3 regions of the Inquilinus sp. OTU3971 genome follow, and region 1 is predicted to be linked to each of the others. Evidence: predicted binding sites of a transcription regulator. Region 1 holds the regulator's gene; each other region holds the start of a gene.
What was found. Region 1 encodes PhoB, which activates phosphate uptake and scavenging genes when phosphate is short. Its sites were predicted from a motif close to TNTCATAAAACTGTCA; they were not measured.
Positions count from the first base shown of each region.

Region 2: the regulator PhoB is predicted to act here: its motif matches at 2,910-2,925, upstream of AAHM41_RS35005 (Na/Pi cotransporter family protein).
Region 3: the regulator PhoB is predicted to act here: its motif matches at 3,504-3,519, upstream of AAHM41_RS34005 (5'-nucleotidase, lipoprotein e(P4) family).

Region 1 is NZ_JASATH010000079.1:7,845-15,413, forward strand. Features, by position in the region: gene AAHM41_RS20015 (bifunctional acetate--CoA ligase family protein/GNAT family N-acetyltransferase) at 1-154, shown strand, start outside; gene AAHM41_RS20020 (lytic transglycosylase domain-containing protein) at 301-1,548, shown strand; gene AAHM41_RS20025 (class I SAM-dependent methyltransferase) at 1,858-2,439, opposite strand; gene phoB (phosphate regulon transcriptional regulator PhoB) at 2,501-3,208, opposite strand; gene phoU (phosphate signaling complex protein PhoU) at 3,205-3,936, opposite strand; gene pstB (phosphate ABC transporter ATP-binding protein PstB) at 3,962-4,795, opposite strand; gene pstA (phosphate ABC transporter permease PstA) at 4,801-5,658, opposite strand; gene pstC (phosphate ABC transporter permease subunit PstC) at 5,662-6,642, opposite strand; gene pstS (phosphate ABC transporter substrate-binding protein PstS) at 6,720-7,569, opposite strand, start outside.
Region 2 is NZ_JASATH010000224.1:1,001-8,569, forward strand. Features, by position in the region: gene AAHM41_RS34995 (TrbG/VirB9 family P-type conjugative transfer protein) at 1-219, opposite strand, end outside; gene AAHM41_RS35000 (hypothetical protein) at 388-747, shown strand; gene AAHM41_RS35005 (Na/Pi cotransporter family protein) at 1,022-2,716, opposite strand; gene AAHM41_RS35010 (RbsD/FucU family protein) at 3,572-4,000, opposite strand; gene AAHM41_RS35015 (aldo/keto reductase) at 4,044-5,033, opposite strand; gene AAHM41_RS35020 (aminotransferase class IV) at 5,237-6,181, shown strand; gene AAHM41_RS35025 (ABC transporter substrate-binding protein) at 6,213-7,247, shown strand; gene AAHM41_RS35030 (ABC transporter ATP-binding protein) at 7,268-7,569, shown strand, end outside.
Region 3 is NZ_JASATH010000208.1:5,684-13,252, forward strand. Features, by position in the region: gene AAHM41_RS33985 (M20 aminoacylase family protein) at 10-1,176, shown strand; gene AAHM41_RS33990 (antibiotic biosynthesis monooxygenase family protein) at 1,180-1,527, opposite strand; gene AAHM41_RS33995 (ATP12 family chaperone protein) at 1,593-2,291, opposite strand; gene AAHM41_RS34000 (hypothetical protein) at 2,400-2,621, shown strand; gene AAHM41_RS34005 (5'-nucleotidase, lipoprotein e(P4) family) at 2,645-3,487, opposite strand; gene AAHM41_RS34010 (glutathione S-transferase family protein) at 3,625-4,245, shown strand; gene AAHM41_RS34015 (dihydroxyacetone kinase family protein) at 4,290-5,984, shown strand; gene ureG (urease accessory protein UreG) at 6,141-6,758, opposite strand; gene AAHM41_RS34025 (urease accessory protein UreF) at 6,755-7,447, opposite strand; gene AAHM41_RS34030 (urease accessory protein UreE) at 7,455-7,569, opposite strand, start outside.

The sequences.
Region 1 (7,569 bases):
GATCTTCGGCGAGGTGCTGCGGGAGAACGTGACCATGCTGCGCATGGCCGGAGAGCTCGGATTCGCCCGCGCGGACGTGCCGGACGAGCCCGGCATCATTCATGTGACGATTTCGCTCGACGATATGCCCGCTCTCAGTCAGCATTCTGCCTAGGGATCCAGTTGCCCAGGGGGATGGGTGACTGGTGTTTTTCCTCTTTGAATGAACGACTTGTCCGTATACGTTGAGGGCCTGCGTTAATTTTGGGGCCCGCGGCGATGCCGCTGGGCTTTTGGGTTTGGGGGAGCTTGGAGGGGAAGATGCCAGGGACATTCCGCTGGACCAGGACGGTTGCGGCCACGGCCTTGCTCGCGGGGCTGCTTGCCGCCTGCGCCGAGGCGCCGAAGCCCAAACCGGTGGTCGCCAGCGGCCCCTGGGGCGCCGAGATCCACGACGCCTCGCGCCGCTTCAACATCCCCGAGGAGTGGATCCGCGCGGTGATGCATGTGGAGAGCGGCGGCCAGACCCATTGGAAGGGCGGCCAGCCGATCACCAGCCATGCCGGCGCCATGGGGCTGATGCAAGTCATGCCCGGCACCTATGACGAGCTGCGCTACGCCCACGGCCTGGGCCCGGATGCCTATGAGCCGCGCGACAACATCCTGGCCGGCGCCGCCTATATCCGCGAGATGTACGACCTGTACGGCTATCCCGGCTTCCTCGGCGCCTACAATGCCGGGCCGGAGCGGTACCGCCAGTATGTCGAGGAAGGCCGGCCGCTGCCGCGCGAGACCGAGCGCTACATGGACATCATCGCGCCGCAGATCGCCGGCATCATGCCGGGCCAGGGCGGCAGCGACCGGATGACCCAATACGCCGCCGCCCAGATCCAGCAGAAGGTGCCGGCGCCGATCCGCATGGCGCCGATCCCCGACGGATCCTCGCGGCGCAACACCACCGTGGTGGCGGCGATGCAGCCGATCCCGGACGGCTCGTCGATGCGGAACACGACGGTGGTCGCCGCGATGCAGCCGATTCCCGATGGCTCCTCGACCCGGAACAGCACCGTGGTCGCAGCGATGCAGCCGATCCCGGACGGGTCGAGCACCGCCTCGGCGCTGCCGCCGGTCCGCGTGGTACAGCAGCCCGGCGTGGTGCGGATGCAGCCGATCCCGGATGGCGCCAGCACCCAGGTCGCCGCGGCCGCCCCGGTGGCGCGCCAGGTCGCTCCGGCCCCGGTCCGAATGGCCCCGATCCCCGACGGCAGCACCCAGGTCGCCGCCGCGGCCCCGGTCGCCCGTCCGGCGCCGATCCGCATGGCCCCGATCCCGGATGCGCCGTCGGCACAGATCGCGGCCGTCGCGCCGGCCCCGGTCCCTGCCGCCCGCGTGGCCGTGGCGCCGACCCGGATGGCGCCGATCCCCGACGCCCCGCCGGTCCGCGTCGCCTCGGCGGCCAAGCCCGCGCGCGCCCCGGCGCTCCAGCAGGTCGCCGACGCCGCCGAGCCGCGGCGCCAGGCCAACGGCCTGCCCACCGGCTGGTTCGTGCCGAGCGCCCCGGGCAACTGACGCTCTGTTCAAGAAAAAGCCCGCGCCGCCGAAGGGTGGCGCGGGCTTTTTCTTTGGGTAGCCGAAATTGATTGCCTCTCCCGCTTGCGGGAGAGGTCGGAGACGCGAAGCGGCTCCTGGTGAGGGCGTCTCGGCCTCGACACCCGGGTCAGCGTTTCAGGACTGGGCGGATCCTGCGCTCGCTCACGCTGAGGCCTGTGAGCTTGACACGGCCGCTATCCCCTCACCCGGACATCCTTCGGATGTCCGACCTCTCTCGCAAGCGGGAGAGGCAACCCGTTCCTGGATTCGCGGCTGCCCTCACCAGCCTCACGCCGCGTCGGGCAGGCCGGCGGGGCGGCGGTAGCTCCAGGCGCCGAGCGGCGGCAGGTTGCGCCAGACGAAATCGACCATCCGGCCCTGCAACCCCAGCTTACGCCGCGGCAGCGGCGACAGGATCTGGTTGGTCAGCTGCAGGAAGCGCCCCGACCGCCCCATGCGGGCGAAGGCGGCGTCGATGATGCGGCGCTGCAGGTCGAGCGGGAACCAGATGATCGGCAGGCTGGACGCCACCATCGACAGCCGGCGGATCCCCGCGGCGTCCAGCATCGGTCCGATCTCGGCCACGTCGCCCTCCAGCACCGTGACGCCGGGGAAGCGCTGGCGCAGCACGGCGCAGAATTCGGGCATCTTCTCGACCAGGATCAGCTTCTCGGGCGGCAGCCCGGTCGCCAGCAGCCCTTCGGTCAGGCTGCCGCTGCCGGCGCCGAGCTCGAGCACCGGGTCGCTGCAGCGGGGGTCGATGTGCCGGGCGAAGGCGCGGGCCACGGCGGGGCCTGACGGCGCCCAGGCCGCGACCTTCAGCGGCGAGCGGAACCACAACCGGACATACAGCCAGGAATCCTTGCTCATTCGACACACCTCCGTGCCGTTCGTCGGGACAACCGTCTGTCGTTGCTGAGAGTTCCCGGGCTCAGGCCTGCGCCTGGACGTCGAGCGAATAGCCGGCGGAGCGGACGGTGCGGATCAGGTCGGTCTCGCTGTCGTCGTTCAGCGCCTTGCGCAGGCGCCGGATATGGACGTCGACGGTGCGCGGCTCGACATAGACGTCGTGGCCCCAGACGATGTCGAGCAGCTGCTCGCGGCTGAACACCCGGCCGGGATGCTGCATGAAGTGGCGCAGCAGGCGGAACTCGGTCGGGCCGAGATGCACGTCGCGGTTGCCGCGGCGGACGCGGTGGCCGCCGAGATCCATGCTGAGATCGGCGTAGCTGAGGATGTCGCCGGCGCTGGACGGCGAGGTCCGGCGCAGCACCGCCTTGATCCGGGCCATCAGCTCCGGCGTCGAGAACGGCTTGGCGACATAGTCGTCGGCGCCGGAATCGAGGCCGCGGACGCGGTCCCCCTCCTCGCCCCGCGCGGTCAGCATGATCACCGGGATGTCGCGGGTCTTGGCGCCGCGGCGCAGCTGGCGGCAGACCTCGATGCCGGAGAGATGCGGCAGCATCCAGTCGAGCAGCACCAGGTCCGGGCGCTGTTCGCTGGCCAGCAGCAGCGCCTCCTCGCCGTCATAGGCGGCAAGGACGCGGAAGCCCTCGCGCTCGAGGTTGTAGGTCAGGAGGGTGACGAGGTCGACTTCGTCCTCGACCACCAGAACCAGCGGCTGGATGCCGGCCCTCATGCGTTCTCCTCCGGCTTGGCCTCGGGGGTGACGACGGTGAAGGAGGAGGAGTCGCCCTTCGGCCGCGCGTCCTTCACCGGCTTGCCCGTGAGCAGGAAGTGGATCAGCTCGGCGATGTTGGTGGCGTGGTCGCCGATCCGCTCGATGTTCTTGGCGATGAACAGCAGATGGGTGCAGGGGGTGATGTTGCGCGGATCCTCCATCATGTAGGTAAGGGTCTCGCGGAACAGGCTGGTGTAGAGGTCGTCGACCGATTCGTCCTGGCGCCAGGCCGACAGCGCCTTCTCCAGGTCGCGCTCGGTGTAGGCGTCGAGCACGTCCTTGATGATCTGCTGCACCATCCGGCCCATGCGCGGCAGCGTCGCCACCGGCCGGACCACCGGCACCTGGGCCAGGGCCAGGGACCGCTTGGCGATGTTGGCGGCGTAGTCGCCGATCCGCTCGAGATCCGAGGCGATGCGCAGGGCCGAGATCACCTCGCGCAGATCGGCCGCGAAGGGCTGGCGCAGGGCCAGGATCTGGACCACCGCGGCGTCGACCGAGGCCTCGTAGGCGTCCATCTGCTCGTCGCTGCGCATCACCCGGCCGGCGAGGTCGGCGTCGCGCCGCACCACCGCCTGGATGGCGAGCTCAAGCTGGCTCTCGGCCAGGCCGCCCATCTGCACGATGGTGCGGCGCAGGGCCTCGAGCTCCTGGTCGAAGGACTTGACGATATGTTCGTTTGCCATGGCGCTGATCCTTCTGCCCCCCGGCTCAGCCGAAGCGGCCGGTGATGTAGCTGTGCGTCCGCTCGTTCTTCGGGCTGGTGAACAGCTCCGACGTCTCGCCGAACTCGACCAGCTCGCCAAGATACATGAAGGCGGTGAAGTCGGCGGCGCGGGCCGCCTGCTGCATGTTGTGGGTGACGATCGCGATCGTGTAGTCGGTCTTCAGCTCGTCGATCAGCTCCTCGATCTTAGCGGTCGAGATCGGGTCGAGCGCCGAGGTCGGCTCGTCGAGCAGCAGCACGTCGGGCTGCATCGCCACGGTGCGGGCGATGCACAGGCGCTGCTGCTGGCCGCCGGACAGGCTGGTGCCGCTCTTCTTCAGCTTGTCCTTGACCTCGTCCCACAGTGCGGCGCGGCGCAGCGCCGCCTCGATCCGGCTGTCCATCTCGGCCTGGTCGAGCTTCTCGTACAGCCGGATGCCGAAGGCGACGTTGTCGTAGATCGACATCGGGAACGGCGTCGGCTTCTGGAACACCATGCCGACGCGGGCCCGCAGCAGGTTCACATCCTGCTTCGAGCTGAGGATGTTCTCGCCGTCCAGCAGCACCTCGCCGGCGGCGCGCTGCTTCGGATACAGGTCGTACATCCGGTTCAGGATGCGCAGCAGCGTCGACTTCCCGCAGCCCGAGGGACCGATGAAGGCGGTCACGCAGCGCTCGTACAGCGGCAGGCTGATCTTCTTCAGCGCCTCGTTGTCATCGTAGAAGAAGGACAGGTTGCGGACCGAGATCTTCTCGCGCAGATCGCGGCCGAGATCGGTCGGACGCTGGACATTGATGTTCATGTCGAGCGTCGTCACCTGAGCACCATTGCCTGTCATGACCGTCAGCCCTGCTTGCCGCCGAGCGAGGAGAGCGCCCGGGCGATGATGTTGAGAAGAAGGATCGTCGCCGTGATCAGAAGCGCGCCGCCCCAGGCCAGGCGCTGCCAGTCCTCGTAAGGGCTGAGCGCGAACTGGAAGATGACCACCGGCAGGTTGGCCATCGGCGCGTTCATGTCCGTGCTCCAGAACTGGTTGTTCAGGGCGGTGAACAGCAGCGGCGCGGTCTCGCCGCTGATCCGGGCCACCGCCAGCAGCACGCCGGTGATCATGCCGTTGCGCGCGGCCCGGTAGCAGATCATCAACACCACCTTCCACTGCGGCGAGCCCAGCGCCGCGGCGGCCTCGCGCAGGGTGTTCGGCACCAGCTTCAGCATGTCCTCGGTGGTGCGGATCACCACCGGCATGGCGATGATCGACAGGGCCACGGCACCGGCCCAGGCCGAGAAATGGCCCATCGACGACACCATGATCTCGTAGACGAACAGGCCGATCACGATCGAAGGCGCGCTGAGCAGGATGTCGTTGATGAAGCGGATCACCTCCGCCAGCTTGCTGGTCTTGCCGAACTCGGCCAGATAGGTGCCGGCGAGGATGCCGATCGGGGTGCCGATCAGCGTGCCGACCACGGTCATGATCAGGCTGCCGAAGATCGCGTTCAGCAGGCCGCCCCCCTCGCCCGGAGGCGGCGGGGTGGATTCGGTGAACAGGGCCGGCGTGATGGCGGAGAGGCCGTTGGCCACCAGCGTCGCGAGAATCCAGACCAGCCACATCAGGCCGAAGGCGGCGGCACCGACCGAGATGGCCAGCGCCGCCTTGTTGACGGCGCGACGCCGGGCGTAGAGTGCGGATGAAGCCGGCATGTCCTAGCCCCCCGTCTTGCGCTGCAGCCGCAGCAGCTGGATCTTGGCCAGCGCCAGGACGATGAAGGTGATGACGAAGAGCACGAGGCCCAGCGCGATCAGCGACGAGGTGTAGAGGTCGCCGACGGCCTCGGTGAACTCATTGGCGATCGAGGCCGAGATGGTGGTGCCCGGCGCCAGGATCGAGTTCGAGATGCGGTGGGCGTTGCCGATGACGAAGGTCACCGCCATGGTCTCGCCCAGCGCCCGGCCGAGGCCGAGCATGACGCCGCCGACCACGCCGACGCGGCTGTAGGGCAGCACCACCTTCCACACCACCTCCCAGGTCGTGGCCCCCAGGCCGTAGGCCGATTCCTTGAGCAGCGGCGGCACCGTCTCGAACACGTCGCGCATGATCGAGGTGATGAAGGGCAGCACCATGATCGCCAGGATCAGCCCGGCGGTGAAGATGCCGATGCCGTAGGGCGGGCCGGCAAAGAAGATGCCGATCCAGGGGAGCTTACCGAGCGTCTGGATCAGGAAGGGCTGCACCGTCTGCTGCAGGATCGGCGCCAGCACGAAGAAACCCCAGATGCCGTAGATGATGCTGGGGATGCCGGCCAGGAGCTCGATGGCGATGCCGAGCGGCCGCTTCAGCACCGGAGGGCACAGCTCGGTCAGGAAGATGGCGATGCCGAAGCTGATCGGGACGCCGATCACCATGGCGATCAGCGAGGTCATCAGCGTGCCGTAGATCGGCGCCAGTGCGCCGAACTTCTCCGTGACCGGGTTCCAGACCTCGTTGGCGACGAAGCCGAAGCCGAAGGTCTGCAGCGCCGGCATGGCGCCGATGATCAGCGACAGGATCACCCCGCCGAGGATCGCCAGCACCAGCACGGCGAAGAACAGCGTGACCAGGCGGAAGCCGGTGTCTGTCGCGCGCTGGCGCCGCGCGGTCCGCGCGTCGATCCGCGGCCCGATCTTCTGATAGGTGGCATCCACCATCGATCACCTTGCCCTGGAAACCGGCGGCGCCGTGCGTAAATTCGCACGGCGCCCAATCGATCAGCCGTTGCCGGCGATCACTTCGAGGCGGTCCAGACCGGCTTGCCGTCGGCGCCCTTGATGCTGTCGGCCCAGGTCTTGTGGACCATGTCGACAACCGCATCCGGCATCGGCACGTAGTCGAGATCCTCGGCCAGCTTGTCCTGGCCGTAGGCCCAGGCGAAGAACTGCAGCGCGGTGGCCGACGCGGCCTGATCCTGCGGCTGCTTGTACATCAGGATGAAGCTGGCGCCGGTGATCGGCCAGCTCTCGGCACCCGGCTCGTTGGTCAGGATGACGTAGTAGCCCTTGGCATTGGCCCAGTCGGCGGCCGAGGCCGCGGCCTGGAAGCTCTTGATCGTCGGGTCGACCGCCTTGCCGTCCTTGTTGACCAGCTTGATGTAGGTCAGCTTGTTCTGCTTGGCGTAGGCATATTCGACGTAGCCGATGGCGCCTTCGGTCTGCTTGGCGGTGTTGGCGACGCCCTCATTGCCCTTGGCGCCGATGCCGGCCGGCCACTGCACCGAGGAGTTGGCGCCGACCGTGTCCTTGAACTTGGCGTTCACCGACGAGAGATAGGTGGTGAACAGGAAGTTGGTGCCCGACCCGTCCGACCGGTAGGCCGGGGCGATGGCGGTGTCCGGCAGCTCGACGCCCGGGTTCAGCGCCTTGATCTTGTCGTCGTTCCAGGCGGTGATGTCGCCGAGATAGATCTGCGCGACCAGGTCGCCGCTGAGGATCAGCTGGCCCGGCGCGACGCCCGGGATGTTCACCACCGGCACGACGCCGCCCATGATCATCGGGAACTGCACGAGGCCGGCGGCGTCGAGGTCCTCCGGCTTCAGCGGCATGTCCGAGGCGCCGAAGGTGACGGTCTTTTCCTTGATC
Region 2 (7,569 bases), on a different contig from region 1:
CTGGACCGGCCGCCAGGGCGGGTGGTCGCCGGTGATGGCGTAGCGGAAGCGGAGAGTCTCGAGCGAGAGCCCGGCATCCACCGGCGCCGCGGCCTCGGCGCGGCGGTTGCGCGCCTCGAGCGCGAGGAGCTCGGCCGCGGGATAGGTCCAGGAGATCGCCGCCATCGCCGTGCGCTCGGTGCTCAGGAGTTGCAGGTGATAACTGCGGCGATCCGTCAGCCGGAAGCGAAGCCTCCGTCAAGGATGCGCGGTCCCCCCGAGATGCTCCGCATCTCGGCTCCCCCGCGCCCCGCTCCGCGGCGCCTTCGGCGTCCCTGACGGAGCCTCCGCCGGCTGCTCCTGAGAGATGTCCTCGACGAGGAGGACGGCTCAACGATGGAGGAACCGATGTGCAATTTCGACCATCCGCATGCCGCGTTCGACCGCTTCCCCCAACTCGTCCGCGATCTCGAAACCGAGTTCGGACGGGACGGGCTCGATGCCGTCGTCGAGCGGTTCGCCGAGGCCGAGCTGGGCGAATTCGTCTGGGACGGACGCATCGCCGAACGCGATCTCGGGGCCTATGAGAGCTTCGACGACGACGAGTTCGAGGGCTCCGATCTCGTGCGGATCCTGAGCGTTTTCCGCGGCCGATATCGCGTCGCGACCTGCGTTGTCGACCGCTCCCGGAGGCTTCAGATGATGCTCGTCATGAATGAATTCGACGACCTTTCGAGCGCCGAATTCGCGTTCCGAAACGGCGCTTGAGAGGTCGGAACGAGGCCTCGGAGAGCGGTCGATCGGACCGGCCGCTCTCCAGTTTCTGGCGCCTGGCGACCGATAGATTGGATTCGAGGAATCGTAGGTAGGCGGGCGTGAGGCGGTTGGCGGCGGGAGAGGCCGCGGTAGGGCAAGATAAAGCGCCGGCACACACCGGCGCCTAAGTCTTTGTCTGCACATCCTTTTTCATGGCGCCATGGGCGCCGGACCCGGTGCCATTTTGGCGCCCTGCCCTTCGCGGATATGCCAGCGGCCGCTTGCGCTAGCCGCCGCCGTCAAGCGCCGCCTCGGCCCAGCCAGATGACCGCTCCTGCACCGACATCGGGCGGGCACCGTTGGCGGCATCGAGCGCCGGGTACCCGACGGCGGTGATGTGGGAGTTGATGCGCCTGGTGTCGCGCAGGATGTCGAGATGCAACGAGCTGGTCTCGATGCTTTCGAGACGGCCCTCGCGCAGCCGGAGGAAGTGCGTCTCGGTTGCGTGGCGTTCGAGCTCGCGGAACACCTCCTTCTCGGCGATCAGCCTGGCTGCCGCGCGGGCATCGCCGGTCATGAATACGGCGACGGCGAGCTTCAGGTTCGCCAGCAGCCTCTCGCACATGGCGCGGATCTCCTCAGTGCCCTCGGCCGAGAAGGCCAGGCGGAACCGCACCCTCTTGGCCGCCAGCTCCATCAGGTTCTTGTCGATGATGTCGCCGATGTGCTCGAGGTTGATGGCGAAGCTGAGCACGTCGGAATAGCGGCGGCCGGCCTCGTCATCGAAGCCGTCGCGGCTGATCCTCGTCAGATACAGCTTGATCGCGCGGTGCAGGCCGTCGACGCCGTCGTCCATGCGGCTGATCTCGGCGACGCGCCTGCGGTCGTCGGCCTGAAAGGCGTCGACCACCCCGCGCAACATGCCCTCGACAATGTCGGCCATGCGCAGCGTCTCGCGGGCGGCGTTGGCCAAGGCGAGGTGCGGGTCGGAGAGGGCGCCGTCGTCGAGATGGAGCGGCGCGCCCGGGTCCTGAAGGTTCTCCGGCCGGTCGGGCAGCAGCCATTCCAGCAGCGTTGCCGCCGCCGGCAGAGCGATGAAGAAGGGAATGGCGAGCACGAGATTGAAGGCGGTGTGGACATTGGCGGCCAGACGCGCCGGGTCGGCTTCGAGCCGGAGCAGCAGTTCGACGATCGGAGTTACCAGCGGCAACGCGATGACGGCACCGACGACGCGGGTCAAGAGGTTGCCGACCGGAAGCCGCCGGGCGGCCGGGCTGCCGCTGCCCGCCCCCTCCAGCACCGGGTTGATGGCGCTGCCGAGATTGGCGCCGAGCACGAGCGTGACCACGGCAGTCGGCGAGACCACCCCGGCACCGGCCAGGGACATGATCAGGAGGACGACGGCGACAGAGGAGTGCGCCGCCCAGGCCAGGACGGCCGCGATCAGCACGCCGACGACCGGAGCCGAGGCGACCACGCCGAACACCGCGCGCAACGCGGGCACCTGAGCCGCCGGCTCGATCGTCACCACTAGCAGATGCAGGGCCAGGAGGATCAGGCCGAAGCCGATCCAGACGCGGCCGAGATCCCTGGTCCGAGTGCGTCCGCCATGCTTGAAGGCGATGACGCCAACCAGGATCAGGATCGGCGCGACCAGGGCGATCTTGAAGGACAGGACCTGCACGATCAGGGTGGTGCCGACATTGGCGCCGAGCATCACCCCAAGCGCCGGAGCCAGGCCGATCACGCCGGAGGCGACGAACGACGTCGCCATCAGCCCGGTGGCGGTGCTGCTCTGAAGCGCGGCGGTCACCCCGAGCCCAACTAGGAAGGCGTTGAGGCGGTAGCGCAGGCTCCGGCCCAGCACCCGGCGCAGATCCGAGCCGAAGGCCCGCATCACCCCGGTCGAGACCATGTGCACGCCCCACAGCAGGAGCGCTACATAGCCGGCGAGAGTCAGGAGTATCAGCGCGCCGGTCATGCGGCCGTCGAGAGCAAGGCGGGTCTCCTAGGTGGCGGAGATTGCAGAAGGTGTCGACCCTAGGACCAGAGTGCTCGCGCCGTCCGGCTCGCAGTCGTCATGGGGATGACGAATTCGGGACATTGGGTGATTGTGGATGTGCTCAGGCCTCGTGCCGCTCCGCTCGCGTGAGCTGAGGTAATCCCGAGAGGGCCTTCATGAAACAGACAGATTATTCCAACGATCTTGCCGGTCGTGACCCAGATGCCCCTGCCGTCGTCGGCTCGGCGATCGCGCTTCTGGAGAGCGCCATCTCCGGTCATCGACGTGGCTTCTCCAAACCGGACGCAGGCCGAACTGGCCGGGAACCGCCCTTCCGCGCCGACCTAAAGCCTGGGAAAGGTTTCCGAAACCTGACACCGTATTTGGCTCCCCAAAGCGGACGCGTCCACCTTCGGCTCATAGGCGACAGTAGCCATGTGCTACAAGCGGAGTTGTCTGACTCTGGAGTGCCATCCTGAGTCAGCAGAGAGACCGTTCTGACGAGTTCCTGGGTTAAGTGTGATGATGTCAGAATGAAGCGCTCGGGATCATCACCTGTCTGACGACAATTTCATCGATGATCTCCTCAATGAGTGCTGCGCTGTCACCAATAATGGCTATCCAAGCTACCCAATCGCAAAGACAACGCTCCACGAATGCGTCGAGCGCTGCAGGATCGCGTAGAGGAGAATGCAGAATGACATTTGTGGGTCTGAATATGTTGACTCAAGGGTAAGGCACGTAGTGATGGCAGCAATCCACCCAATGCCGCCCGCGCCGCCAAGCCGAGGCGCGCCAGTTCCGGCCGTATCGAGCATGCTTGGGCTTGCTAACCTACGCCGCCACGGTGCCCTTGCGGATGATGACGTTGCCGTAGAACAGCCGTTCGCCGGTGGCGATCACCAGCGAGGCCTGCTTCGCCCGGTCGTAGAAGGCGAAACGCTCCAGCAGCGTCAGCCGGTGGTTGCCGGCGACCCGGCCCAGCGCTTCGCGGATCAGGGTGTGCGCCGGCATCACCTCGGCCGGGTTGCCGATCACCTCCATTCCCATCACCGGGTCGGGCTCGGACTCGTCGATCGGCAGCACGCTGAGCACGGCGCCCAGCATGCGCCGCAGGTCCGCCGCCTCCATCCGCACCAGGCGCCGGGCCACGGTCTCGGCCGGGAAGCTGCCATCGGCGATGACGACCTCGTCGCCATGCCCCATCGCCCGCAGGCCGTGCAGGATGTCGGGGCCGAGAATGGGGTCGATGCCGATCAGCATGGCGCGGGTCCTTCGTGTTGGTGATGGCGAGGCAGGACGGGGATCACGGGGTCGGCGCGGCCGGGGCGATCAGCCCTTCGGCGCGCAGCTCGGCCCACAGATCGGCCGGGATCGGGTGGCGGAACAGGGCCTCGTTCTCCTCCAGCTCGGCCGACGTGCGGGCGCCGGTCAGGATCGAGGACACAGCCGGATGCGCCGTCGGGAACTGGATCGCCGCGGCCTTCAGCGGCACGCCATGGCGCCGGCACACCGCGTCCAGCGCCTGGGCCTGGGCGATCAGCGCCGGGTCCGCATCCTGGTAGTTGAACTTGGCGCCGGCATTCGGGTTGGCCAGGATGCCGCTGTTGTAGACGCCGCCGATGATCACGCCGATGCCGCGCGCCTCGCACAGCGGCATGAAATCGTCGAGCGAGTTCTGCTCCAGCAGCGTGTAGCGGCCGGCCAGCAGGAAGCAGTCGAACACGCCGTCGCGGGCGAAGCGGGCCAGCATCTCGGCCTGATTCATGCCGGCGCCGACCGCGCCGATCACGCCGTCGGCGCGCAGCCGGTCGAGGGCGCGATAGGCGCCGAAGATGGCGGCGTCGTAATGGTCGTCCGGATCGTGGATGTGCAGCACATCGACCCGGTCCAGCCCCAGCCGCTCCAGGCTTTCCTCCAGCGACCGCATCACCCCGTCATAGGAGAAGTCGAACACGGGCCGTTCCGGCGGGGTGCCCTTGTAGAACGCGTCCTCCTGCGCCTCGGCCTGCGGCGGCACGCGCAGCAGCCGGCCGACCTTGGTGGCCAGCACGTAGCTGTCGCGCGGCTTGCCGGCCAGGAACCGGCCCAGCCGCCGCTCCGACAGGCCGTTGCCGTATTGCGGCGCGGTGTCGAAGAAGCGCAACCCCAGCGCCCAGGCCCGGGCGATCGTGCCGCCGGCCTGCCCCTCCTCCACCGGCGCGTAGAGCCCGCCGAGCGGCGCGGTGCCGAGGCTGAGCCGCGTGACCTTGAGGCGCGTCGGGCCGAGCCCGGCCGTGTCCGTCGCTGAAAGCATGTGCATCCCTGTTTGGTCGTCTGACGCCCGCCCTTTGCGGGGGCTTGGCAACTGCGACAGAGGATGTGTCGCCGGTTTCCAAAGATCAATTGAAAATTCGTATACGAAATTTCTATTGCTAATGAGAGATTCGTTGCGCATCCTGCAGACAATCCGAAGAACATTGGGGACCGGCCGCAGGGCCGCGCAGACGGGGACGGTGCATGACCGCAAGCCAGCAGGACTACTCGGCCGGGGCGGCCTTCGTCGGCGGGGCCTATGTGCCGATCGCCGAGGCGAAGATCTCGGTGCTGGACTGGGGCTTCACCCGGTCCGACGTCACCTATGACGTGGTGCATGTGCGTGATGGCGACTTCTTCCGCCTGGGCGATCACCTGGACCGGTTCGAGCGGTCGCTGGCCGGGATGCGGCTGGCGCCGCCGCATGACCGGGCTGAAATCGCGGCGATCCTGGCCCGCTGCGTCGCCCTGGCCGGGCTGCGCGACGCGTATGTGGCGATGATCTGCACCCGCGGCCGGCCGCGGGTCTTCGGGTCGCGCCGGCCGGCCGATTGCGACAATAGCTTCGTCGCCTATGCCATTCCCTGGATCGACGTGATCCCGCAGGCGGTGCAGGAGCGCGGGGCGCATCTGCATGTCGCCTCGACCCCGCGCGTCGCCCCTGCCTCGGTCGACCCGACGATCAAGAACTACCAGTGGGGCGACCTGACCCGCGGCCTGCTGGAAGCGCATGACCGCGGCGCCGACACGGCCGTGCTGCTGGACGCCGAGGGCTTCGTCACCGAGGGGCCGGGCTTCAACGTCTTCGTGGTCCGCGACGGCCAGGTGCTGACGCCGGACCGCGGGTCGCTGGAGGGCATCACCCGCCGCTCGGTGCTGGAGCTGTGCGAAGAGATCGGCGTGCCGGCCCGGATCGCGCCGCTGCGGCACGAGGACCTGCTGCAGGCCGACGAGATGTTCTGCACCACCACCGCCGGCGGCGTCATGCCGGTGTCGCGCGTCGACGGCCACGTCATGGGCAACGACCGGCCGGGACCGGTCAGCACCCGGCTGAAGGCGCTGTACTGGGACAAGCACGCGGCCGGCTGGCACCGCACACCGGTGGACTATGCCGACCCGGACCGGCCGCTGGGCGGGCCGGTGGTCTGAACAACGATAAGACAGAAAACAGGAGGCTGAGATGGTGAGACGGCGTGAGTTCGTCATGGGCGCCTGCATCCTGGCGGCGCTGGGCGCGGCCCTGCCCGCCGCGGCGGCGGAGAAGGAGCTGCGGGTGCTGACCTGGGAGGGCTATGCCGACGAGCCTTGGGTCAAGGCGTTCGAGGAGAAGACCGGCGGCAAGGCCAAGATCACCTACACCGGCAGCGTCGACGAGATCTTCGCCAAGATGACGGCAACCAAGGGCGAGGATTACGACGTCATCGCCATCGAGACCTCGTCCTACAAGCGGCTGGTGCAGGAGAAGCTGGTCCAGCCGGTGGATCTGTCGAAGATCCCGAACGCCACCAACCTGCTGCCGGCCTTCCGCGACGTCCCGGCCATCGTATTCGACGGCAAGGCCTACGCCGTGCCCTTCGCCTGGGGCTCGATCCCGCTGATCTACGACAAGAAGGCCTTCCCCACTCCGCCGGACAGCTGGTCGGTGCTGTGGGACGACAAATATGCCGGCCGGGTGCTGGCGATGGACGACGCCAACAACGCCATCGTCACCACGGCGCTGGCGCTGGGCGTCAAGGACCCGTTCAACCTGACCGACGACCAGTTCGCCGCGATCAAGGCCAAGCTGATCGACCAGAAGCGCACCGTGCTGTCCTACTACGCCGGCTTCGACGACGGGGTCAGCATCTTCGCCCAGGGCGGCGTCGACCTGATGATGTCGATGGGCGAGCCGCAGGTGCCGCAGCTGCAGAAGAAGGGCATCGACGCGGCGCTGACCATCCCGAAGGAAGGGGCGATCGGCTGGATCGACTGCTGGGCGATCAGCGCCGGCGCGCGCGACACCGCTTTGGCCCAGGCCTGGATCGACACCATGCTGGACAGACAAGTCGGCACCTATATCAGCGAGAAGACCGGCTACGGCAACACCACCGATGCCGACGCCAACCAGGCGATCGGTCTGACCTATGCCGACAGGCTGGTGTTCCTGCAGGCACCGGAGAGCTTCTCCAGGCGCATCGACCTGTGGAACGAGATCAAGGCCACACCCGCCAACTGAGCGCCAGGCCGAGGGCCGACATGACATTCCGAAGCCTCATCCGCCTTGCCGGGATCGGCAAATCCTACGGCGCGGTCACCGTGCTGCAGCCCTTCGATCTGGAGATCGGCGACGGCGAGTTCCTGGCCATCCTCGGTCCCTCCGGCTCCGGCAAGACCACGATCCTGCGGATGCTCGGCGGCTTCACCGCCCCGAGCACCGGCCGGATCCTGCTGGACGGGGCGGACATCACCGACACGCCGATCTTCCGCCGGCCGTTCAACACCGTGTTCCAGGACTATGCGCTGTTCCCGCACATGACCGTGGCCCGCAATGTCGGCTA
Region 3 (7,569 bases), on a different contig from region 1:
GGACCAGCCATGAAGATCGACCCGATGATCGCCGGCTTCGCCGACGAGCTGACCGAATGGCGTCGGGATATCCACGCCCATCCCGAGCTGGGCTTCGAGGAGCACCGCACCAGCGCCCTGGTGGCGGAGCGGCTGCGCGCCTTTGGCTGCGAAGTGGCGACCGGGATCGGGCAGACCGGCGTGGTCGGCACGCTGCGGGTCGGCAACAACCCGCGGGCCATCGCGCTGCGCGCCGACATGGACGCGCTGCCGATGCAGGAGGCGAACGGCTTCGGCCACCGGTCGCAGAACGCCGGCGCCATGCATGCCTGCGGCCATGACGGCCACACCACCATGCTGCTGGGCGCGGCGCGCTACCTGGCCGCCACCCGGAACTTCGACGGCACGGTGCACTTCATCTTCCAACCGGCCGAGGAGGGCCGCGGCGGGGCACAGGCGATGATCGCCGACGGGCTGTTCGACCAGTTCCCCTGCGAGGCGGTGTTCGGCATGCACAACTTCCACACGCTGGACGCCGGCCGGGTCATGGTCCGCCCCGGCCCGACGATGTCCGGCGGCGGCATCTTCGACATCGAAATCGCCGGCCGCGGTGCCCACGGCGCGCTGCCGGAGACGGGAGTCGACCCGGTGCTGATCGCGGCCCATGTGGTGACCGCGTTGCAGAGCGTGGTCGCCCGCAACGTCGCCGCCCTCGATTCCGCCGTGGTCAGCGTCACCCAGATCCATGCCGGCGACGCCTACAATGTGATCCCCGACACCGCCGTGCTGCGCGGCACCTTCCGCGCGCTGCGGATGGAGGTGCTGGAGGCGCTGAAGGCGCGGATCGAGGCGATCGCCCGCGACGTCGCCGCCGCCTTCGGCGGCCGGGCCGAGCCGAAGGTACAGATCAAGGTCATCCCGGTGATCAACGATGCCGCCGAGACGGCCTGGGTCGCCGAGGCCGCCGCGGACGCGCTGGGCGCCGACGCGGTCGACGGCAACGGCGCCATCGTCATGGCGTCGGAGGATTTCGCCTACATGCTGGCGGAGAAGCCTGGCGCCTTCCTGTTCATCGGCAATGGCCGCGGCAGCGTGCCGGTGCACAACCCGCATTACGACTTCAACGACGAGATCCTGCCGGTCGGCGCCACGCTGTGGTCGCGGCTGGTGGAGACCCGGCTGAAGCAGGCGGGGTGAGCATCACCGGCCGTCGCCGCCGGTGTCGCCATGCGAGGCGCGGATCCGCAGGATCTGCACCTCGGTCGGCAGCTCGATCAGGAACTCCGCGTCCCGGTCCAGATGGTGGATGCGGGTCGGGTCGCCGCCGGTGAAGCTCGCCATCGCCTCGACGCTCTCCCAGTAGGAGATGGTGACGAACTCGGTCTCGTCGCCGCGATCCTCGCGCAGGCACTGGACGCCCATGGCCTTCTCGATCAGAGGCTTGATCCCGACCTCGTAATTATAGGCCTCGTATTCGTCGGCCCGTGCCCGCACAGTGCGGCCGCGCCAGATCCGGGCGATCGCAGGTCGCCTGGCTTCGCTGGTCATCGTGTCGCTCCTCGCTTGCCGTGCGCCTCAGCCCTTCAGATAGGTCGCGCGGCCGGAGCCTCCAGTCAGCCCGCCGCCAGCGCGACCAGCCGGGCCGCCGCCTGCAGCTCGGCCCGCAGCGCCGCGCGCCGGGCCGTGGCCTCGGCATCCTCGCCCCAGCGCTCGATCTGGAAGCTGGCGTCGAGCTCGGCCAGCTCGAAGGCTTCGTCGGCGTCGATCCGGCCGGCCAGCAGGGCCAGGCCGAGCACCAGCGATCCGGTCAGCGCCGTCGCCTGGTGCAGCGCCGTCAGCCGCCAGTCGTCCTGCGCCGCCACCGCCGCGCGCAGCGCCGCCAGGCTGGCATCCGGCTGCGCCTGGTGAAGGATGCCGGAGGTCACGGCCAGCGGCGCGTCATGCGCGGTCATCGCCCAGTCGAGCAGCGGCTGCCAGGCGGCCGCCTGCCGCTCGACCAGCGCCGCCGGCGCCTCGGCCCGGTAGCACAGCAGGTCGGTGCCGCCATAGGGGGCGATGGTGTCGATGATCAGCGCCCGATTCGGCGCCACCTTGTCGATCGCCGTCGCCGCCAGCTGCATCAGCGGCATGGCGGACGGCACCACGGTGTCGGCCTGCGCCTCCCACTCCGCCGCCACCGCCTCGGCCAAGGCGCGGCTGGGCAGGACGAGATCGGCCTTGGCCGGGCTCTTGATCGGCTTGCCGTCGAGGACGACGCCGAACCCGTCGCCGGCCGGCACCACACCCACAGTCTTGTAGAAGCGCTTCATCATACCGGCCCTCTCTCCGCCCGCGCCGATATCGGCAATCGCGGCCGCAGATGCAACCCGGATCGGAGACACCTTCCGTCGGAGCGGCCGGAATGCTACCGCGGTGCCACGATGCAGCTCGACCTGACCAACACCTCGATCATCCTCGCCGCCGCCCTGGCGGTGGTCGCGGCCATGCTGGTGATGGACCGTCGCCGCCCGCCGCCGGGCGAGGTGCGGCTGTTCCCGGTGATCCCGGTGATGATGGTGGCGGCGCTGGTCGTGATCCTGATGCTGGCGCATCTGGTCTCGCTGCTCACCGGCCACCCGTTCCAGGGCCGCGGCGGGTTCTGATCCGCCGCGGCCCCGGGACACGGCTACTGCCCGTTCCAGGGCGTCAGCGCCTCGATCTTCAGCTTGCGCTGCTCCGCCGCCGGCAGCTTGTAGTCGCTCTTGTACGGCGCCGATTCGAAGGAGCCGTAGGTTGGGTTGGCGATCGCGATCCAGTCGCGGCCCCAATGGTCCTTGGCCGCCTTGAACGCCGTCTGCCGCTCCGCCAGCGTGCCTTTGTAGGCGTCGCTGAAATCGCCGAAATTGTCGCCGACCAGCAGCAGGATCCGGTAGTCCTTGGCGATCACGGCACGGCGCGTGCCCTTGGCCGAGCCCCAGTCCGACTGCTCCTTGGCGCTGAGGAAGGTGTCGACATTGTCGCCCATCGGGAAGCCGAGCGCCTTCATGTGCTCGACCGTCGGCCCCTCCTCCTCCTTGGTGCGGTTGGTGACGTAGAACACCTTCACGCCCTTGGAGGCGGCGTATTGGGTGAACTCGACCGCGCCGGGAATCGCGGTGTCGATCTTGGCATTGACGTATTGCGTCCAGGTCTTCGGGTTGAAGCCCAAGCCCTCGACCACGTTGCGGGCCTGGTAGGGCGAGGTGTTCAGGAGCGTGTCGTCGACGTCCAGCACCACCGCCGGCGGGAAAGCCTTGAAGTCGCCGGTCTGCTCCGCCGGCGCCGCGGTGCGGGACGGGTCGGCCAGCGCCTCGTCCAGCCGGATGCGGGCCAGCGCATAGGCGCCGATCGCATTGGCCTGCGCCTCGACCGAGGTCTGGTCCCACAGCACCGCGTTGAGATTGTCGTCCGGGCCAGGCCCCTGCTGCGCCTGGGCCGCTCCCGCCGCCACCATCATCGCCAGGGCCGAAGCCCATCCATACCGCATCATTCGAAGCCTCCATTTGTTACAATTTCGTGACAGTATTTGAGCAGGCCCGGACCGCGCGCGGCAACCCCCGTTCAGGCCGCGTATCGCGCACCGCCGTGCCGTGTTAGGAGTGCGGAGCGCGACGAAGGGGAGGACCGATGTACACGCTCTACGCCCAGCCCGGCACCGGCTCGACGCTCAGCGAGATCATGCTGACCCTCGCCGGCGTGCCCTACGCGATCAAGTCGGTCGACATCTTCGACAACCCGGCCGATCGCGAGATGCTGCAGCGCCTGAACCCGCTGACCCAGGTGCCGGTGCTGGTCCTGCCCGACGGCACGGTGATGACCGAGAGCGGCGCGATCACCCTGCATCTCGCCGACGTCGCCCCCGACGCCGGCCTGGCCCCGCCGGCCGGCCACCCGGACCGCCCCGCCTTCCTGCGCCGTCTGGTGTTCATCGTCGCCGCGCTGTACCCGACCTGGGCCTATGGCGACGATCCCGGCCGCTGGGTCACCGGCGACCAGGCCAAGGCCGAGCTGCGCAATTCGACCGACGAGCACCGCAAGCTGCTGTGGCAGCAGATGGAGGCGGCGGCGGGCAGCCCCTGGTTCCTCGGCGACACCCGCTCCGCCATCGACGTCTATGTCGCAGTGATGAACCGTTGGCGGCCGCGCAGCGAGTGGTTCGCCGCCGAATGCCCGAAGCTGTCGGCGATCGCCGGGCGGCTGCGCGCCGAGCCGGGCCTGGCCGAGGTGTGGCAACGAAACGAAGGCTGAACCGTTCCTGACCCGATCCCGACCTGACCAGCGAGGGCCATGACGTGAAGAAGCTGATCAACAATCCGCGCCATGTCCTGCGCGAGATGCTGGAAGGGTTCGTCGACCTGCATTCCGGCCTGGCCCTGCTGGAGGAGGAGGCCGTGGTGGTCCGCGCCGACCTGCCGGTGCCGGCCTCGCGCCCGATCGCGCTGTTGTCCGGCGGCGGCAGCGGGCACGAGCCGGCCCATGCCGGCTATGTCGGCCCCGGCATGCTGGCCGGCGCCGTCGCCGGCGACGTCTTCACCTCGCCCAGCGTCGACGCCGTGCTGGCCGGCATCCGCGCCGCCGCCGGGCCCTTGGGCGCGGTGCTGGTGGTCAAGAACTACACCGGCGACCGGCTGAATTTCGGCCTCGCCGCCGAGCTGGCGCAGGACGAGGGCATCCCGGTCGAGATCGTGGTGGTGGCCGACGACGTGGCGCTGCGCGACACGGTCGAGCCGGCGCGCCGCCGCGGCATCGCCGGCACCGTGCTGATCCACAAGCTGGCCGGCGCCGCGATCGCCGCCGGCAGGACGCTGACGGAGGTCGCCGCCCTCGCCCGCGCCGCCGCCGCCGATCTCGGCACCATGGGCGTGGCGCTGGGCGCCTGCACCGTGCCGACCGCCGGCAAGCCCGGCTTCACCCTGGGCGACAGCGAGATCGAGCTGGGCCTGGGCATCCATGGCGAGGCCGGGGTGCGGCGCGGGCCGCTGCAGCCGGCCGACGAGCTGGTGGCCGAGATGCTGCAGGCGATCGTGTCCGACCGCGGCCTCGCCCCCGGCGACCGGGTGGCGCTGCTGGTCAACGGCCTGGGCGCCACGCCGCCGATGGAGCTGTCGATCGTCGCCCGCGCCGCCCTGACCGATCTGGCGGTGCGGGGCATCGCGGTGGACCGGGCCTGGGCCGGCAACTTCCTGACCGCGCTGGACATGCCCGGCTGCTCGCTGAGCCTGCTGAAGCTGGACGACGAGCGGATCGCGCTCTTGGACGCGCCGGCGCAGGCCCCGGCCTGGCCGGGCGGCGGCCGGATCGGGCCGAAGCGGCGGATCCACGCGCCGGAGCCGGCGCCGGCGGCCCGGGACGACACCCCTCCATCGCCGCTCGCCCCGGCGCTGCAGGAGGCCGGCCGCGTGGTGGCCGACGCGCTGGTCAAGGCCGAGCCGCATCTGACCGACCTCGATTCCCGCGCCGGCGACGGCGATCTCGGCGCCAGCATGGTGCGGGCGGCGGAGGCGATCCACGCTTTGCCCGACGCCGCCTGGGCCGACCCGTCGCGGGCGCTGGCCGCGGTCGGCGACGCGCTGCGCCGGGCGATCGGCGGCAGCTCCGGCCCGTTCTACGCCACCGCCCTGCTGCGCGCGTCGCGGCGGCTGGCGGGTGAGGCGGTGCCCGCGCCGGCCGCCTGGGCCGAGGCCTTCACGGTCGCGGCCCAGGCGATCGCCGAGCTGGGTGGCGCCAAGCCGGGCGACCGGACCATGCTGGACGCGCTGCACCCGGCGACCGAGGCGTTCGCGGCCGCGGTCGCCAGCGGCAAGTCGCCGGCCGAGGCCTGGGGCGTCTGCGTCGCCGCGGCGGCCGCCGGCACCGACGCCACGGCGCGGATGCTGCCGCGGCTGGGCCGGGCCAGCTATCTCGGCGAACGCGCCATCGGCGTCCCCGACGCCGGCGCCGCCGCGGTCCTGGTCTGGCTGCAGGCGCTGAAGGCTGTGGTGCGATAGGGGCCGGCTCTATCCCCCCTCACCCTCCCACACGCTTCGCGTGCGGGTCCCTCCCTCTCCCCGAGGAGAGGGTTTGTTCACCTCTCCCCGGGGAGAGGTCGAAATCGCGTCGGCGATTTCGGGTGAGGGGGTGGCTCCGGCCCCGTGTTTCTCTCATCAACGCGGAGCCAATCCCCCCGCCTTCTCGATGAACGCGGCGATCTCGGCCACGCCAACGCCGCCGCGGACCCGGGCGAAGACAAAGGGACGGTCGCCGCGCATCTTGCGGGAATCCCGGTCCATCACCTCGAGCGAGGCGCCGACCAGCGGCGCCAGGTCGGTCTTGTTGATCACCAAGAGGTCCGACCGGGTGATCCCCGGGCCGCCCTTGCGCGGGATCTTGTCGCCGGCCGAAACGTCGATGACGTAGATGGTGAGGTCCGCCAGCTCCGGGCTGAAAGTGGCGGCCAGGTTGTCGCCGCCGGATTCGATCAGCACCAGGTCGAGGCCCGGGAAGCGGCGCCGCATCTCCGCCACCGCCGCCAGGTTGATCGAGGCGTCCTCGCGGATCGCGGTGTGCGGGCAGCCGCCGGTCTCCACCCCCAAAATGCGGTCGGAGGACAGCGACCCGGCGCGGTTCAGGAACTCCGCATCCTCCTTGGTGTAGATGTCGTTGGTGATGGCCGCGATGTCGTAGCGGTCGCGGAAGGCCTTGCAGAGCGCGTCCATCAGCGCCGTCTTGCCGGAGCCGACGGGGCCGCCAATGCCGACGCGCAAAGGTCCGTTCTGGGTCATGTGCGGAACAACCTCGTATACTGGGTCTCGTGCTGCATCGATGCGATGTCGGCGGCGACGGCTAGGCCGCCGCATTGGCTGAAGGGATCGCCGTCCGGCAGGGAAGCGGCCCGGGCCGCCGCCTCCGCCACCGCCGGCATCAGCGCGGCGATGGCGCGCTGGCCGTCGGTCTGGCCCAGCGGCACCAGGCGCTGCGCCGCCGACACCAGATTGGCGGCAACGGCGTGCAGGAAGGCGGTCAGCGACGGGGCCAGGGCGATGCCGTGGCCGGCGGCACAGGCGGCGACCGCGACCGGATAGGCGACGGTCTCGCCCACGCGGGCGGCCAGCAGCTCCAGCCCTGGCTCCGGCCAGGCGGCACGGGAGATGGTCAGGAAGGCGGTGCCCTGGGCCATCGTCTCGACCTGCCGCTCGCGCGAGGCGGTCAGCGCTGCGGCGAGGTCGGCGACCTCGGCCAGCCGGTCGTCATCGCCGGAGATGGCGGCGCGGTGGGCGTGGACGAACAGGACGGCGTCGTTCCAGCCGGCGCCGTTCGCCAGCGCATCCTCGATCCAGGCGATCAGGCCCGGCCGGTCGATGACCCAGCCGGCCTCGTTCGCCCATTCCAGGCCGCTGGAATGGCTGAAGGCGCCAACCGGGTAGGATGGCGACAGCCAGGCCATCAGCCGGTACAGCGCCGCGTCAGCCATGGGCCGCTCAACCATGGGAATGCCCGTGTACGGCGCCATGGCCATAGGCGCCGCCCTCCGGATCGAAGGGCGCCTCGATGGCTGTGACCGTGCCGCCCAGGCCGCGCACCATCTCCTCGATC